Regions from separate parts of the Streptomyces sp. NBC_01450 genome, predicted to be linked through region 2. Evidence: riboswitches for the same ligand, from Rfam matches in the RefSeq annotation. Region 2 holds a riboswitch; each other region holds the start of a gene.
What was found. Region 2 has a riboswitch for cyclic di-AMP ahead of OG568_RS21450 (C40 family peptidase). Riboswitches for the same ligand answer to the same signal wherever they lie in the genome.

Region 1: it holds a riboswitch for cyclic di-AMP, as region 2 does, so the genes downstream of both, OG568_RS41100 (C40 family peptidase) here and OG568_RS21450 (C40 family peptidase) in region 2, are expected to answer to the same signal.
Region 3: it holds a riboswitch for cyclic di-AMP, as region 2 does, so the genes downstream of both, OG568_RS14960 (M23 family metallopeptidase) here and OG568_RS21450 (C40 family peptidase) in region 2, are expected to answer to the same signal.

The regions. Positions count from the first base shown of each region.
Region 1 covers NZ_CP109480.1:9,229,393-9,233,695, reverse strand. Annotated here, with positions in the region: gene OG568_RS41110 (ATP-dependent Clp protease proteolytic subunit) at 1-292, shown strand, start outside; gene OG568_RS41105 (hypothetical protein) at 300-605, shown strand; cyclic di-AMP (ydaO/yuaA leader) riboswitch at 983-1,137, shown strand; gene OG568_RS41100 (C40 family peptidase) at 1,141-1,614, shown strand; gene OG568_RS41095 (DUF6328 family protein) at 1,702-2,223, shown strand; gene OG568_RS41090 (ATP-binding protein) at 2,329-2,787, opposite strand; gene OG568_RS41085 (helix-turn-helix domain-containing protein) at 3,000-3,857, shown strand; gene OG568_RS41080 (DUF397 domain-containing protein) at 3,870-4,094, shown strand; gene OG568_RS41075 (8-amino-7-oxononanoate synthase) at 4,075-4,303, opposite strand, start outside.
Region 2 covers NZ_CP109480.1:4,822,923-4,827,225, reverse strand. Annotated here, with positions in the region: partial or broken gene OG568_RS21455 (tellurite resistance/C4-dicarboxylate transporter family protein) at 1-734, opposite strand, end outside; gene OG568_RS21450 (C40 family peptidase) at 906-2,075, opposite strand; cyclic di-AMP (ydaO/yuaA leader) riboswitch at 2,084-2,256, opposite strand; gene pcrA (DNA helicase PcrA) at 2,528-4,303, shown strand, end outside.
Region 3 covers NZ_CP109480.1:3,359,332-3,363,634, reverse strand. Annotated here, with positions in the region: gene OG568_RS14970 (M16 family metallopeptidase) at 1-109, shown strand, start outside; gene OG568_RS14965 (M16 family metallopeptidase) at 106-1,494, shown strand; cyclic di-AMP (ydaO/yuaA leader) riboswitch at 1,777-1,937, shown strand; gene OG568_RS14960 (M23 family metallopeptidase) at 1,950-2,714, shown strand; gene OG568_RS14955 (GntR family transcriptional regulator) at 2,927-3,622, shown strand; gene OG568_RS14950 (HPr family phosphocarrier protein) at 3,806-4,087, opposite strand; gene OG568_RS14945 (bifunctional acetate--CoA ligase family protein/GNAT family N-acetyltransferase) at 4,268-4,303, shown strand, end outside.

The sequences.
Region 1 (4,303 bases), 4.4 Mb from region 2:
GGGGGCCCGGGTGCTGATCCACCAGCCGTCACTTCCCGAGCCGGTACAGGGGCAGGCGAGCGATCTGGCCCTCCAGGCCGAGGAGTTGATGCGCACTCGGCGGCTGCTGGAGGACATGCTCGTACGGCACACGGGGCAGAGTCCTGAACAGGTCTCCGCCGACATCGAGCGGGACAAGATCCTGGACGCACAGGCCGCGTTGGCGTACGGACTGGTGGACGGGATCATCCCCAGCCGCAAGACCTCGCGCACCGCGCCCGGTGCGAGGAACGCCACACCCGACGCGAGGTGATCCGCCGATGGTGCCCGAACTGCCCCCGCTGCCCGCGCTGACGCGTGCCGAGGCCGAGTTGATCGACCGTTACCTCGACGTGGTCGACCTTCTCGGCCGTATCAACCCGGCCAGGCCCGGAGACACCTACCGGGGGCTGCGCGCCGCCCAGGCGCTGGTCGCCAAGGCGGCGGAGCTGCGCGACGCCCTCGCACTGATGCATCAACGGGGCGAGAGCGAGGTGCACGCCCCGACGCTGGCACAGGCCCTGCGCGTCCTCGACGGTGAGCGGCGGGCGGCCCGCATCACCCTGCCACCCGACGCCGACAGTTGACGCATCCCCACCCGGGCCGCCGTCCGTGCCGAGTCAACAAGGCGTCTGGCCCGCGGTTCAAACGGACCAGATGGCGTACCCCCTGATGGAGTAATCACAGGTCCCTTCGGGGAACCGAAAAAGTTGCGCGACGGGTGTAGCCGCGAGGCGGAATGAGATGCTCCGGTGCTGGTACGAGCGTCGTCGGTGTCCTCAACATCGCCCGAACAGAGGGGTGTCCACCCGAACGGGTGAGTGGTGAGTAACCCCACAAATCGCCGGTTCCGCTCGGATATTCGGACCGTGATGCGTGAAGATCCCTTCCGACGACAAGCCCCCGCCACAGCGGCGGGGCGGTCCGGGCGGACGCCGAGTCCTGCCGCTGCCCGGATGACCGGTCGACAGAAGTGCATCGGCAGGAGTGGAGGACCCAGCACGACGGGTCGCCGGAGAGATCCGGGCGGTCCTTGGGGTGAAGCCGCGCAAGCGGCCGGGCTACTTCGCCAGCCCGAATCCGACAGGTCATCCTTCACAGGCGGCTGACGAAGGGTTGCGCATGACTGCGCTCAATCGTGTCCCGTCGCTGTGGACCCGGGCCGGTACGGCTTCGGCGCTCACCATCGCCGCCGTGGGCGGCAGCCTTGTGGTTCCTGGCGCCGCATCCGACGCCGAAGCGGCCACCCTGGCGACGAAGGCACTCCAGGTCGCGGCCTCCAAGAAGGGTTCCCCGTACCAGTTCGGCGCCGCCGGGCCACGCCGCTTCGACTGCTCCGGGCTCACGCTCTACTCGTTCAAGAAGGCGGGCAAGACGCTGCCTCGTACGGCCGCGGCGCAGTACAACAAGACGCACCACATCTCCGCGTCCCACCGCAAGGCCGGAGACCTGGTGTTCTTCCACTCGGGCCGGAACGTGTACCACGTCGGCATCTATGCCGGGAAGGGAAAGATCTGGCACTCCCCGAAGACCGGGGAGGTCGTGAAGCTGCAGAAGATCTGGACGAAGAGCGTCTGGTACGGCAGGGTCAGCTGACCCTGCCGAGGGGGTGCCGCAGGCCGGCACCCCCTCCGGGTCCCGCCCCAGGGCGTGAAACGTGGCTGGATCGGATACTCGTTCAGCATGGCTGAACCACCCCTCCCCGAGGAACGGCACGAGACGCCCCTCCAGCGCGCCGATCGCAACTTCGGCGAGCTGCTCCAGGAGCTGCGGGTCGCCCAGACCGGTGTGCAGATCCTCTTCGCGTTCCTGCTGACGCTGGCCTTCACCCCGCGCTTCCGGTCCCTCGACACCGTGCAGCGCACCACGTACGTCACCACGCTCCTGCTGGCCGTGGTCGCCGCCGCGCTGTTCATGGCTCCGGCCGCGCTGCACCGGTCGCTGTTCCGGCAGGGTGCGAAGGCGGCCATCGTGCGGGTCTCCTCCGTTCTGGCCAGGATCGGCATGGTTGTGCTCGTGCTGGCGCTGACGGGGTCGGTGCTGCTCGCCGTGGACGTGGCACTGGGACGGGCCGCCGGGATCGCCTCCGGCGCGGCCACCCTGCTCGTCTGTGTGGCGCTGTGGGGCGTCCTGCCCCGCCTGGTGCACCGTGCCGTCGTCAGGGCGGCAGCGGCTCCGAAAGAGCCACCACGCCGGGAAACGTGAGCGCGCGCCGAGCGGCCACGGCGCCCGGAACAGCGCCGGCGCGGGCATGAGCACCCCGGCGACCCCGGGGTACCCCCCGGGTTACGCCCTGGTGTGTGCCGCTTCTCAGGGCTCTTGTGGGCCCCCGGCCGTCACCGGCCGGGCCGGCACCGTCCAGGGCAGCTCGATGGCGACCGTCTTGCCGCCCTCGCGGGTGGGCCGGACGACCAGTCTGCCGCCGCACTCGGCGGTCAGCCAGCGGATGATCACCATGCCGCGCCCGTTGTCCTGCTGGACGGCGGCGGGCAGGCGCTTCGGGAAGCGCGGATGGCTGTCGGTGACACCGATCCGCAGGTGTTCGTCTCGGTCGAGCCGGACGTCCACCGTGAAGGTCGGCGACTGCCCGAATGTGTGTTGGACGGCGTTGGTGGCTAGTTCTGACACGATCAGGCGTACGGTGTCCGCGACTTCCGCGTCGCATGGCAGGCCCCATTCGGCCAGCACATCGGCGACGAATTTCCGGGCCGCGGAGACCGAGGCGGGATCGCTCGGCAGAGTGACGGATGCTTCCTGGTGATCTGCCATGGCGACGTCGTCCCTTTCCCACGGGACCGGAGTCCGACACGGAGCGGATGGTTCGAGTACGGTCCCGGACTGGTGCTTCGCGCCAGACTGCCATCACTGGGACGGTCACGGGCGCGATCCACCGAGATATGCATATATCTGTCGCTCGATGCGGTGAACTCTGCGACGGCGGAACGTATTTGGGCGGCCCGGAAGGAGTAAGGAGTACGGCCATGCAGCACGGTCCCGCGGTGCGCCGCCGCAAGCTCGGTGCCGAACTGCGCGCGCTGCGCGCCGGTGCGGGTCTCACCAGTGGTGAGGCGGCCCGTATCGTCGGCTGGCACCAGTCGAAGGTGAGCCGGATCGAGACCGGTATCAGTGGCGTGAAACCGGCGGACGTGGAACGCCTGTTGGACGCCTACGTCGTCACGGAGCCCGAGTTACGAGAGCTCCTGGTCGGTCTCGCGGGCTCCGAGGGCAACGGGCGCCATCACTGGTGGCACGCCTACCGCGGCGTCCTGCCGCCCACCTACCGCGACTTCATCAGTCTGGAGTCCCAGGCCAGCGGCATGCGCACGCTGGAGACCTCGGTGGTCCCCGGACTGCTCCAAACACCCGAGTACGCCCGGGAGGTGACCCGGGTCGCCGTCGGCGGGCTCGAGGACGACAAGCTCGACGCGCTCGTCGAGGTCCGCCTCGCCCGGCAGGACGTCCTGCGTTCGAATCCGCCGCTGGAACTGACCGCGGTCCTCGACGAGGCCGTGTTAAGACGCGAGGTCGGCGGTCCCGAGGTGATGGCCCGGCAACTCGAGCGTCTGCGGGAGGCCGCCACCCTGCCCCAAGTACGGCTTCAGGTCCTGCCGTTCGCCGCGGGAGCCCATATCGGAGTCACCGGGCCTTTCGTTATCTTCTCATTTCCGAACACAACTGATCTGGATGTGGTTGTTCTCGACCACTTGACGAGTAGCCTCTACCTCGAACGGAAAGAAGACCTTCAGGCCTACACCGAGGCCTTCAACGCCCTTCAGTTCCACGCCCTTTCGCCCGAGGACTCGTTGGACTACATCGCCGGGATAGGTGACGGCGCGTAAGGAGGCACCCCCATGACTGCACTGCCTCGGTACGTACCTTCCAGTACTTCACTCCGTGACGTGCGATGGCTGCGCAGCAGCCGCAGTACGGGAATGAACAACTGCGTGGAGACGGCCCGACCCGGCCCAGGACCCTGGGCCGGACTCGTCGCCGTACGCGATTCCAAGAACAAGGCGGGCCCCGCCCTGCTGTTCGCTCCCGCGAGCTGGGAGGGCTTTATCGCCGGACTGAGCTGATCACGTCCACGGCGTGCTCGATCTGCGCGTCGGTGAGGTCCGCGCGGGCGGTCAGCCGCAGGCGCGAGATGCCGTCCGGCACGGACGGGGGGCGGAAGCAGCCGACGGCCAGTCCCGCCTCGCGGCAGTCCGCGGCCCACTGTACGGCCCGTTCGGGGGACGGTGCTCGTACGGAGACCACGGCGGCATCGGGTCGTACGGCTTCCAGG
Region 2 (4,303 bases):
GGACGACGCACCAGGCCAGGTCGAGCACCAGCAGCGCCGCGGTCACGGCACGCAGGACGCCCCTGTCGTCGAAGTTCCACAGGTACAGGCTCGCGCTGTCCGCGGAGATCAGCTTCGCCCCGGCCAGCGCGCCGACACAGCGCACCGCCGACGATCCAGTGGTCCCCGGCCCCGGTGACCACCTGCCGCCATTCGAAACGGGCCAGCGCGAACCCGTAGAGGACCAGCCCGAGCCAGAACAACACCAGCGCCGCGTGCGCGAGCCAGGCCGCCGACTCGCCCGCAGCGATCGTGGCCGCCGTCACGGTGAGCGACTCCGTGGCCACACAGCCGAGGAACACGGTCCCCGGCATACGCCCCCGCCACTGCCGTGTGACCCGCACGAGCAGCCCCGGCCACAGCACCGTGGCCAGCGCCAGCAGCGCCTCGGCCACGGTCTGCCGGCCCGCCACCGAGAACCGGGTCCCGAGCACGGCGGTCGCGGCGACGGCGGTCAGCGAACCGGGCGTCCCCGCCTCCGCGAGCCACCTCTCCCGCTCCCACAGCAGTCGTGCGGTGAAGGACACGGCCAGTCCCAGCCAGACGGCGCAGGCCACCGCGAAGGCGATGCCGGACAGCACCTCGTACCCCGTGAGACGCAGGGCGACCGACACGATGCCGGTCGCCATCACGACGGCCCCGGCCGCCGGCGGACGCTGCGCCCACCAGGCGCGGAAGGGGGAGGTGCGAGACATGGGCCGATGCTAAGGAGCCGTGCCGGTGCCGACGGTGGGCCACGCGCGCGTGGGCCTCAAAAACACCTGCACGCGCGCGGAGGGCTCGAAAACAGCCACACGCGCGCGTGCACCCGGAGAAATCGGCTCAGGATCCGCGCAGGATCAGCTGAGGATCAGCTCGGGAAACGCTCAGGCCGGCCGCACCACGCTGTGGATGATCGACGCGCCACCGTAGTAGATCGACTCCTCGCGGACATAGGCGCCGGGCTTCGGGGCGTGGATCATCATGCCGTTGCCGATGTAGATGCCGACGTGGCTGACGTCGTCGTAGAAGAAGACCAGGTCGCCGGGCCGGGCATCGGTCAGGGAGACCGTTGTGCCGGCGTTCACCTGGTCGGTGGTGACGCGCGGGAGGGTGACGCCGGCGGCCTTCCAGGCGGCCTGGGTGAGGCCGGAGCAGTCGTAGGAGCCGGGCCCGGTCGCGCCCCAGACGTACGGCTTGCCGATCTGGGTGCGGGCGAAGGCGAGGGCCTTGTCGGCCTTGGCGGTGTACGAGGAGTCGGTGGCCGAACTCCCGGAGGTGGCGGTGGAGCCAGTGGTCCCGGAGCCGGTCTGCTGCTGGGCGGCCGCCTCCTGGGCCTTCTTCTCCGCCGCGGCCTGCTGCTGGGCCAGCTCCGCCGCCTTGCGGTCGGCCGCTTCCTGCTTCTTCTTCTCGATCGCGGCGAGCCGCGTCTTCTCCTCGGCGGTCAGCTTCGAGAGCAGGTCGCGCGCCTCGGCGAGCTTGCGCTGGACGTCGGCCTTGGACGTCTTCAGCGCGCTCTGCGTCGTGGTGAGCGTCCGCAGGCTCTCGGAGGCCTCCGTGCGCTTCTTGGTGGTGGCGGCCTGCTCGGTGACGTAGTCGTCGACGGCCGCCTTCTGGCGGGTGGTCAGACGGTCCATCAGCTGGGTCTGGTCGAAGTAGTCCTGCGGATTGTCGGCCAGCAGGAGGCTCGCGGTGTCGGGAGCCGCGGCGCCGGTGCGGTACTGCGCCGCGGCGAACGAACCCAACTCCTCGCGCGCGGTGTTGAGCTTCTCGGTGCGCTGGGCCACGTCGTCGAGGAGGGAGGCGACGCGCTTGCGCTGCTGGGCGGTCTTCTCCCTGGTCGCGTTGTAGTTCTCGGTCGCCGTCTCCGCCTGGTGGTAGAGGTCGTCGACCTTCTTCTCGACCTCTTCAATGCTCGGCTTGGAATCGGCCGAGGGCGCGGCGTTCGCCGTCTGGGAGAGCAGGGCCACGGAGGTGAGGGCCGCCGTGGCGAGGACGGGGGTCCGTATACCCGCTATGCGCGTACCCGTAGGACTCGACTTGCGATGCGACGCCAAGGGTGGCGACTCCTTCCGTCATCCGCCTACCGAGTTAGCTGTCGGGTTCGGGCGGGTGCTTCCGGAAGGTTTGCCCTACGGTCCTTGCCCCGCAGGGCGGTTGGACCGATTCACCCCAAGGTCGGTTGGGTCCCCGGCTCCGGCTGCCACGCGGGCGCACCGGACTCGGCGGAGGCCGCACGGCCCGGCGATGTTCGCCGGTTGGGTCGAGCGGCCTGCCCGGCACGCTAGCCAACTCATAAGCGTTCTGTGAAGTTTGATGTGCGATATGCCCGATACATTTTCGTGACCTTGATCTCGGGGCCATTGATCGTCGCTGACCGTATTGAATCGATCCTGAACGGTGACGGCGCCTTCGTACGGGAAAGGGATCATGTGCGGTCGTGGAAAAACCGGTCGGGTTTCCGGGGTGGCCGCGGGTTGTCAGTGCGGCCGCCTAGACTCGGAGAGCGATGAGCAGCCTCTTTGATGACAGCTTTCTGGCGGACCTCCAGCCTTCCGGGGCCCACGAGGAAGAGCCCCCGCCGCCGCCCGAGGACGCGGCGCCGGAGCCGCTTCCGGACGACCTGTTCGGCGGCCGCTTCGACGCGCCCGCGAGCCGGGACACGTACTACCGCGACGGCGCGCACCGCCCCGCCGTGGACCCGGCGGCCCTGCTGGACGGGCTGAACGAGAACCAGCGCGCGGCCGTGGTGCACTCCGGCTCCCCGCTGCTCATCGTGGCCGGCGCGGGCTCCGGCAAGACGCGGGTGCTCACGCACCGCATCGCCCATCTGCTGGGCGAGCGCCATGTCCACCCCGGCCAGATCCTCGCGATCACCTTCACGAACAAGGCCGCCGGCGAGATGAAGGAGCGCGTCGAGCAGCTGGTCGGCCCGCGCGCGAACGCGATGTGGGTGATGACCTTCCACAGTGCGTGTGTGCGGATCCTGCGCCGCGAGAGCAAGCAGCTCGGCTTCACCTCCTCGTTCTCGATCTACGACGCCGCCGACAGCAAGCGGCTGATGGCGCTCGTCTGCCGTGACCTGGATCTCGATCCCAAGCGATTCCCGCCCAAGTCCTTCAGCGCCAAGATCTCGAACCTGAAGAACGAGCTGATCGACGAGGAGGATTTCGCCGCCCAGGCCGCCGACGGCTTCGAGAAGACCCTCGCCCAGGCCTACGCGATGTACCAGTCGCGGCTGCGCGAGGCCAACGCGCTCGACTTCGACGACCTGATCATGACCACGGTCAACCTGCTGCGCGCCTTCCCGGACGTCGCCGAGCACTACCGCCGCCGCTTCCGTCACGTCCTGGTCGACGAGTACCAGGACACGAACCACGCGCAGTACGCCCTGGTCAGGGAGCTCGTCGGCCCGGCCGCCGGTGACCGGGCCGCGGACGTGTCGGCCGCCGCGGGCGACCTCGAGCCCGCCGAGCTGTGCGTCGTGGGCGACGCCGACCAGTCGATCTACGCCTTCCGCGGCGCGACCATCCGCAACATCCTCCAGTTCGAGGAGGACTACCCGGACGCGACGACGATCCTGCTGGAGCAGAACTACCGCTCCACCCAGACGATCCTGTCCGCCGCCAACGCGGTCATCGAGCGCAACGAGTCCCGCCGCCCCAAGAACCTGTGGACCAACGCGGGCGCCGGTTCGAACATCACCGGTTATGTCGCGGACACCGAGCACGACGAGGCCCAGTTCGTCGCCGACGAGATAGACCGTCTCACCGACGCGGGCGAGGCCAAGGCGGGAGACGTCGCGGTCTTCTACCGGACGAACGCCCAGTCCCGTGTCTTCGAAGAGATCTTCATCCGCGTCGGCCTGCCCTACAAGGTCGTCGGCGGCGTCCGCTTCTACGAGCGCAAGGAGGTCCGGGACGTCCTCGCGTACCTCAGGGTCCTGGCCAACCCCGAGGACTCGGTCCCGCTGCGCCGCATTCTGAACGTTCCCAAGCGCGGCATCGGCGACCGCGCCGAGGCCATGATCGACGCGCTCTCGCAGCGCGAGAAGATCAGCTTCGCGCAGGCGCTGCGCCGCGTCGACGAGGCGTACGGGATGGCGGCGCGGTCGACGAACGCCGTGAAGCGGTTCAACACGCTCATGGAGGACCTCCGCACGATCGTCGAGTCCGGCGCGGGCCCGGCGACCGTCCTGGAGGCGGTCCTCGAGCGCACCGGCTACCTCGCCGAGCTGCAGGCCTCGACCGATCCGCAGGACGAGACCCGTATCGAGAACCTTCAG
Region 3 (4,303 bases), 1.5 Mb from region 2:
GGTCAAGGAGGTCGCCAAGTCCCGTCTGCGCCCCGACAACCGCGCGGTGCTCGTGTACGAGCCGATCGCTGCCGACACCACCGAAGAGGACGAGGAGGCGGCGAAGTGACCGAGCTCGCCACCATGGACTTCCACCCGCAGCCCCAGGCCGGCCGGCCCAAGCCCTGGGCCTTCCCGGCGCCCGAGCGCGGCACGCTGGACAACGGCCTGACCGTGCTGCGCTGCCACCGCCCCGGCCAGCAGGTCGTCGCCGTCGAGGTGCTGCTCGCCGCGCCGCTGGAGGCCGAGCCCGCGGGCCTCGACGGCGTCGCCACGATCATGGCGCGCGCCTTCTCCGAGGGCACCGACAAGCTCTCCGCCGAGGAGTTCGCCGCGGAGCTGGAGCGCTGCGGCGCCACTCTCGACGCGCACGCCGACCACCCCGGCGTACGGCTGTCGCTCGAAGTGCCCGTCTCGCGCCTGCCCAAGGCGCTCGGTCTGCTCGCCGACGCCCTGGCGGCACCGGCGTTCGCGGACAGCGAGGTCGAGCGACTGGTGCGCAACCGGCTCGACGAGATCCCGCACGAGACGGCCAACCCGGCCCGCCGCGCCGCCAAGGAGCTCTCCAAGGAGCTGTTCCCGGCGACCTCGCGCATGTCGCGCCCGCGCCAGGGCACCGAGGAAACCGTCCAGAAGATCGACTCGGCGGCCGTCCGCGCCTTCTACGACAAGCACGTGCGTCCCGCCACGGCCACCACCGTGATCGTCGGCGACCTGACCGGCGTCGACCTCGACGAGCTGCTCGCCGAGACGCTCGGCGACTGGACCGGCTCGTCCGGCGAGCCGCGCCCCGTGCCGTCGGTCACCGCCGACGACACCGGCCGCGTGATCATCGTGGACCGCCCCGGCGCGGTCCAGACGCAGCTGCTCATCGGCCGCGTCGGCGCCGACCGGCACGACCGTGTGTGGCCCGCCCAGGTGCTCGGCACGTACTGCCTCGGCGGCACCCTCACCTCGCGTCTGGACCGCGTCCTGCGCGAGGAGAAGGGCTACACCTACGGTGTGCGGGCGTTCGGCCAGGTCCTGCGGGCCGCTCCGGACGGAACCGGTATCGCGATGCTCGCCATCAGCGGTTCCGTGGACACCCCGAACACCGGCCCGGCGCTCGACGACCTCTGGAAGGTGCTGCGCACCCTCGCCGCCGAGGGGCTGACGGACGCCGAGCGCGACATCGCCGTGCAGAACCTGGTGGGGGTGGCGCCCCTCAAGTTCGAGACCGCGGCGGCCGTCGCGGGCACGCTCGCGGACCAGGTCGAGCAGTACCTGCCGGACGACTACCAGGCGACGCTGTACCAGCAGCTCGCCGCGACCGGCACCGTGGAGGCCACCGCGGCCGCCGTGAGCGCGTTCCCGGTGGACCGTCTGGTGACCGTCCTCGTCGGTGACGCCGCGCAGATCCAGGAGCCCGTCAAGGCCCTCGGAATCGGTCAAGTGACCGTCGTGTCGGCGGAGTAGAGGCTCAACAGAGGCCGGCGGGACGTCGGCCGGAAGCGGAGCCGCACGCGGAGCGGAAGAGCGCGACTCCGTAGGGCCCGGGTGACTGAAGAGTCGCCCGGGCCCCTTTTTGCTCGGATTTTCGCCCGGGCCTCATCCCCAAGATGTCCGTATTGGTAGGGAGGTTGCCCGTCTGCCCTGTGGCATGCACTACAAAAGCCGTGATCCGTTTGTTGATTGAAAGACGCCCCGTCTAGCGTCGGTCCGGCTGTTCGTCAGGCAGTGCGCCGCGCCCGCGGCACCGGACAGTCATCGCCGAGTCCCCGTACGGCGCGAGCCAGGGGAGCCGGGGACCCACACGCAGTCCCTGGGGTGAATCGGACGCCCTCCCCGGAGGGAGTCCGTAGGAGACCTTCCTGCTCCGAACCCGTCAGCTAACCCGGTAGGCGAGAGGGAAGGAAAGGATCAGCCCCTACATGGCGTTCACCTGTGGCCCCGGGAAACACCGCCGTCCGAGCCGCGTGAAGCGCTCCACCACGAACGCCGTCGGCGTCGCCGCGCTCACCACCACCGGTGTCATCGGAACCCTGGCCGCTCCGGCGCTCGCCGCGGACGCCTCCGTCGAGCAGACCGGACTGACCCAGGCCGTCACCCTCGGGGACAAGGTCGCCGCCCAGATCGACGCGCAGGCCGCCGCCCAGCAGCGCGCCGCCGACGAGGCCGCCGCGCGCAAGAAGGCCGAGGAAGCCGCGCGGAAGAGGGCCGCCGAGGAGGCGAAGAAGGAGCGCGAGGCCAAGGAGCGTGCCGCCCGTGCCGCCGAGCGCAAGCGTCTCAACACCTTCGTCCTGCCGATCACCGGCTCGTACATCTCCACCGGCTACAAGACCGGTGGCAGCCTCTGGTCCTCCGGCAGTCACACCGGCGTCGACTTCCACGCCGCCTCCGGGACCTCGGTCCACGCGGTCGGCTCCGGCACGGTCGTCACGGCCGGCTGGGGCGGCGCCTACGGCAACCAGATCGTCCTGAAGATGCACGACGGCACCTACACGATGTACGGCCATCTGTCGTCCATCGGCGTCTTTGTGGGGCAGACGGTCACCCCGGGCCAGCAGATCGGCCTCTCCGGCTCCACCGGGAACACCACCGGGCCGCACCTCCACTTCGAGGCCCGCACGACGGCGGAGTACGGCTCCGACATGGACCCGGTCGCCTACCTCCGCGCGCACGGCGTGAACGTCTGACGCCCGTACACCCCGAACGTCCGACGACCGGCGTCAACACTTCAGAAGCCCCGGCTCCCCCGAGCCGGGGCTTCGTCGTTTCGAACGGCTGTCTGTCCAAAAAATATCCATGGATTCCGGCCCGCCATCGGAAATTCCGGCTCTCTGCAATAGAGTCGGTGAACAAGCGTCAATCGACCGCGTTTCGCGGGGATTAAGGCGGAGGTCCGGTCATGCGCGTTCCCGCGCACTCGGTATGCACGGCGATCCGTGATGACATCGTCGCGGGTGTCTACGAGCGCGGCAGCCGGCTCACCGAGGAACTACTCGCGCGTCGCTACGGCGTCTCGCGGGTCCCCGTGCGCGAGGCCCTGCGCACGCTGGAGGCCGAGGGCTTCGTCGTCACCCGTCGGCACGCGGGCGCGTGCGTCGCGGAGCCCACCGAGCAGGAGGCGGCGGACCTGCTGGAGATGCGCATGCTCCTGGAGCCGCTGGGCGCCGCCAGGGCCGCGCAGCGGCGCACCGAGGCCCACCTCAAGGTGCTTCGAGGCCTGGTCAGACTGGGCCAGGAGCGGGCCAGGAGGGGGAACAGCGAGGATCTGCGCTCGCTCGGCGGCTGGTTCCACGAGACCCTCGCGCAGGCCTCCGGAAGCCCCGCTCTGACCTCTACGCTGGCCCAGCTGCGGCACAAGATCGCCTGGATGTACGCGGTCGAGGCGCCGGCCAACCCGGCGGAGTCCTGGGCGGAGCACGGCGGGATCGTGGACGCGGTGGCGCGCGGCGACAGCGAGCGGGCGCGGGCCGTCACGGCGCTGCACACGGAGCGCGCGGCGGTCGCGCACCGGCTGCGTTTTCCCGGCGGGGGAGATCGTCCGGAGCGCGTGAGGACTTCGCAACATCCCGTAAACATGACGGGCGTGCGTCATTAACACCGGCACCGTATACAAAGAGGGGTAATTCGCGGGGGATTATTTCCGCTGCCCGCAATTAGGAAAAGCGAAGGGCCCGCCCGATGTTTTCAGGCGAGCCCTTCGAATGCGTACGGGGCGGGGTCTTTTGGTGCGAAGACCACCCCGGCCATCAATTCGGGAACCCCGGGTGGGGGCTCCTTCTCAGACGGTCTCGGGGAGCTCCTCGAGACCCTCCGCCACCAGCTTCGCCAGCCGGTCGAGCGCGGCGTCCGCACCCTCGGCGTCCGAGGCGAGGACGATCTCCTCGCCGCCCTGGGCGCCGAGGCCGAGGACCGCCAGCATGGAGGCCGCGTTGACGGGGTTGCCCTCCGCCTTGGCGATCGTCACGGGGATACCGGAGGCCGTGGCCGCCCGGACGAAGATGGAGGCGGGACGGGCGTGGAGGCCCTCGGCCCAGCCGACGTTGACGCGGCGCTCAGCCATGTGATGCTGCCCTTCAGGTGTTCAGGGTTGTCTAGACCAGTGTTCCACAACGTGAAGCGAGTCCGGGGAAAGGTGTTGTTCCTCTCCCGGACTCCGACGTCGGATCCCGGCCTGGATCCGACGTCGGTGCCCTCAGCCTGCCCCGCGCCGTTGTCGGACGCGAGCCGTACTCTGGGCCCCATGCAGACCTCGTCGGACCGGCACGAGTACCCCTCC